One region of the Streptomyces sp. NBC_01506 genome, then DNA from elsewhere that is predicted to be linked to it. Evidence: riboswitches for the same ligand, from Rfam matches in the RefSeq annotation. Region 1 holds a riboswitch; the other holds the start of a gene.
What was found. Region 1 has a riboswitch for thiamine pyrophosphate ahead of thiO (glycine oxidase ThiO). Riboswitches for the same ligand answer to the same signal wherever they lie in the genome.

Region 2: another riboswitch for thiamine pyrophosphate. It lies ahead of OG329_RS10110 (thiamine ABC transporter substrate binding subunit); the one in region 1 lies ahead of thiO (glycine oxidase ThiO).

What each region holds. Positions count from the first base shown of each region.
Region 1 is NZ_CP109422.1:7,202,619-7,204,813, forward strand. It holds gene thiO (glycine oxidase ThiO) at 29-1,234, opposite strand; TPP riboswitch at 1,231-1,345, opposite strand; gene OG329_RS32350 (NAD(P)/FAD-dependent oxidoreductase) at 1,521-2,195, shown strand, end outside.
Region 2 is NZ_CP109422.1:2,414,234-2,416,428, forward strand. It holds gene OG329_RS10110 (thiamine ABC transporter substrate binding subunit) at 1-732, opposite strand, end outside; TPP riboswitch at 812-936, opposite strand; gene rlmN (23S rRNA (adenine(2503)-C(2))-methyltransferase RlmN) at 990-2,102, opposite strand.

The sequences.
Region 1 (2,195 bases):
TCGGGAACCGGGGAATTCACGGTGTCGGTCATGCGTGCTGCTCCTGACCTGCGCGGACGGCGGGGGAGAAGGCCGGCGAGCGGCCGGGCGGGAGACCGGGCGAGAAGCGTCCCGGCGTGAAGGGCCGTGCGTCGTCGGGGAGTTCACCCGTCGTGAGTACGGTGGCCATCACCTGGCCCGTGACGGGTGTCAGGAGCACCCCGTTGCGATGGTGCCCGGTGGCCAGATGCAGGCCCGGCAGGGCGGTCGGCCCGAGCAGCGGGGCGTTGTCCGGCGAGGTCGGGCGCAGCCCGGCGCGGGTCTCGGTGAGCGGCAGTTCGGTGATGCCGGGGAGCAGTTCATGGGCGTCGCGCAGCAGCTCGTACACCCCTCCCGCCGTCACCGTCGTGTCCCAGCCGAGTTCTTCGCTCGTCGCGCCCAGGACCAGCTCGCCGTTCTCGCGCGGCACGAGATAGATATGGCTGCCGCGGACCTCGGCCCGCAGCGTCCGGGAGAGGAACGGGGCGTACTGGCGCGGCACCGTCAGCCGCAGGACCTGGCCCTTGACGGGGCGTACCGGCGGCAGCACGTCGTCCGGCACGCCCGCGAGCTGTGCGCTGCGGCTGCCCCCGGCGATGACGACCTGGCCGGCGCCGAGTTCGGCGCCGCCGCCGACCGTGAGCCCGGCGGCCCGGCCCCGGACCACTCGCAGGCGTTCGGCCCAGGCCCGGTGGAAGACCACCCCCGACCGCTCGCAGGCCGTCACAAGGGCGGCGGCGAGCCTGCGCGGATCGATCTGGTGGTCACCGTCGACCCGCAGCCCGCCGCGTACGCGCGGAGCGAGCATCGGCTCCAGCCGCCGGCACTCGCGGCCGGTGAGCCATTGCGACTCAAGACCCGACCTCCTTTGGAGGGCGTGCAGTTCACGCAGTTGCGCCCGGTCGTCGGTGTCGAGAGCGACGGCGAGCGTGCCGCAGACGCGGTAGCCGGTGTCCTGCCCGGTGGCCGACTCCAGTTCGGCGACGAAGTCGGGGTACAGCCGCGCGGAGGCGATGTTCAGCCCCAGCAAGGTCTCTTCGCCGTGGTCGAGTTCGCTGACGGCGGCGAGCATTCCGGCGGCGACCTGGGCGGCGCCGCCGCCCGGCTCGGGATCGACGACGCCGACGCCGAGCCCGCGCTGCGCGGCGCGCCAGGCGGTGACGAGGCCGATGATTCCGCCCCCGACGACGAGAACGTCTGTATGAGATGACCGCATGGGCGTCCAGCTCCTCCCTTCGCCGGCATGACCCGGATCAGGTTCGTACGGTCGGAGGCCGCGTCAGCCTCCCTCTCAGCCCGGTGCGTCCGGGCTCCCGCGAGGTGTGAAGTCTCTTGTCCGCTACCGGCGACAAGTGCTTGCGGCTGCCAGGGTAACCCCCTGTCCCCGCCCCCTGTAAGGGAGTCGTGGTCACTCGTGGCCCCGGCCGGTTCCTTAAGGTGATCGGGTGAGCGAGCAGCGGAAGCAGGCGGACGAGCGGCGCACGGTCATCGTCGGCGCGGGTATGGCGGGTGTGCAGACCGCCGTGGCACTGCGCGAACTGGGGCACGACGGCCCCGTCACCCTCATCGGCGCCGAGCGGCACCAGCCCTACGACCGGCCCCCGCTCTCGAAGGCCGTCCTTCTCGGGACGGCGGAGAGTTCGGCCTTCGACGTGGACTTCGACGCGCTGTCCGTGGAACTGCGGCTGGGCCTCGAAGTGACCGGCGTGCGCCCCGGGGACCAGGAGTTGGACACGGCGGCGGGGCCGGTTCCGTACGACGTGCTGGTCCTGGCCACCGGCGCCGAACCGATCACGCTGCCGGGCGCGGAAGGCGTGCCCGGCGTCCATCTGCTGCGCACCCTGGACGACGCCGCGCGGCTGCGCCCCGTCCTGGACGCCAAGCACCGCGTCGTCGTGGTGGGAGCGGGCTGGATCGGCGCCGAGTTCACCACCGCGGCCCGGGAGGCCGACTGCGCGGTGACCGTCCTGGAGGCCGCGGACCGTCCGCTCGCCGGCGCCCTGCCCGCCGAGGTCGCCACTCCGATGGCGCACTGGTACGCCGAGAGCGGCGCCGAACTCCTCACCCACGCGCGCGTGGCGACCGTCGAGCCCGGCCGGGTGGTCCTCACCGACGGCCGCGAACTGGCGGCGGACGCGGTGATCGTGGGCATCGGCGCCAGACCCGCCACGGCCTGG
Region 2 (2,195 bases), 4.8 Mb from region 1:
GAGCGGGCGCTCCGCCTTGGCCTTCTTGCCGCCCGCCGAGCCGGAGAAGTCCTCGTTGTAAGCCTGCTCCCAACTGTCCACGACCTGGACGCCGTTGGCCTTGAGCTGCTTCCAGTAGCCCTGCCAGCCGTCGTCCCCGTACGCCGCGACGGTGCCGAGGAGGAAACCGAGACCCGGTGAGGACTGCTCGGCGTTCTCGACAACGAGCAGGTCCTTGTAGGCGGGCTTCGTCAGGTCGGCGAAGGTCTCCGGCGGCGCCAGCTTCTTGTCGGCGAAGTACTTCTTGTCGTAGTTGACGCAGACGTCGCCGGTGTCGACGGGGGTGACACGGTGCTTGGCGTCGTCGAGCCGAACGTCGGCGCGGACCTGGTCGAGGCCCTTCGCCTCGTACGGCGTGAACAGGCCGTTGTCGAGGGCGCGGGAGAGCAGGGTGTTGTCGACGCCGAAGAAGACGTCCCCCTGAGGCGAACCCTTGGTGAGGATCTCCTTGTTGAGCGCCTCGCCCGCCTCGCCGCTCTTCAGCACCTTGACGGTGTAGCCGGTCTGTTCGGTGAACGCCTTCAATACGGAGTCCGAGGCGGCGAACGAGTCATGGGCGACGAGCGTCACGCTCTTGGACTTCGCGCCGTCCGACGACGTGGAGTCGCCGGACCCGCCGCCGCACGCGGCCAGCGCGCAGACGCCGAGCGCGATAGCGAGGCCACTGGCCGCCATTTTCTTCGTGGTACGCACTGAATTCCTCCTGGGATGTCCAGGAGAAGACGCGGCCCCGCCCCGCACCGGCGGACCGGAGCAGGGCAGGGCGCAACAGCTTGAGTGATGACCGAACTTCCTACCCAGAATGACCTGGGCAAGGTTCAGAGGGTCTGCGACCGTGAGGCTCTTGTCGATCCTCTGCCGCACTCTCAGCGCTGTGGCGCTCCCCTGTCGGAATATGTAATTCGTTCGAACCCAGCGTACATGGGCCCCGTCGGGGCCCCTCGCCGCGCTCAGCGCTCCGTCGCCGCCAACTGACCGCACGCCCCGTCGATCTCCTGACCTCGGGTGTCACGCACCGTCACCGGCACTCCGTGGGAGGCGATCGCCTCGACGAACGCCTTCTCGTCCTCGGGGCGGGATGCCGTCCACTTGGACCCGGGGGTGGGGTTGAGCGGGATCAGATTGACGTGCACCCGCTTCCCCTTGAGCAGCCGGCCCAGCAGATCGCCCCGCCACGCCTGGTCGTTGATGTCGCGGATCATGGCGTACTCGATGGAGATCCGGCGGCCCGACTTCTCCGCGTACTCCCAGGCGGCGTCCAGCACCTCCCGCACCTTCCAACGGGTGTTGACCGGCACGAGGGTGTCGCGCAGCTCGTCGTCCGGCGCGTGAAGCGAGACGGCGAGGCGGCACTTGAAGCCCTCGTCGGCGAATCGCAGCATCGCGGGCACCAGGCCCACCGTCGAGACGGTGATGCCGCGCTGCGAGAGTCCGAGGCCGTCCGGCTCGGGGTCGGTCAGCCTGCGGATCGACCCCACGACGCGCCGGTAGTTGGCGAGCGGTTCACCCATGCCCATGAAGACGATGTTGGACAGCCGGGCGGGGCCGCCGGGGACCTCACCGTCGCGCAGCGCGCGCATGCCGTCCACGATCTGGTGCACGATCTCAGCCGTGGACAGGTTCCGGTCGAGACCCGCCTGCCCCGTGGCGCAGAACGGGCAGTTCATCCCGCAGCCTGCCTGTGAGGAGATACACATGGTGACGCGGTCCGGATAGCGCATCAGGACGGACTCGACAAGCGTGCCGTCGTGCAGCCGCCACAGCGTCTTACGGGTGGTGTCGTCGTCGCACGAGATGTGCCGGACCACGGACATCAGGTCGGGCAGCAGCTCCGTGGCGAGCTTCTCGCGCGCGGCGGCGGGGATGTCCGTCCACTCGGCGGGGTCGTGCGCGAACCGCGCGAAGTAGTGCTGCGAAAGCTGCTTGGCACGGAACTGCTTCTCGCCGAGCGCCACCACGGCCTCGCGCCGCTCCTGCGGCGTGAGGTCGGCGAGGTGCCTCGGCGGCTTCTTGGCGCCGCGGGGCGCGACGAAGGTCAGTTCTCCGGGATTGGGCGGAGCCATGAGCTGTTTTCTCCTCGGTACGACGAGGCCGGTGTTTCCCGCCGACCGCGGGAGCAACGTGGGCACACTGCCGGTGCCAGGAGACCTCATGTG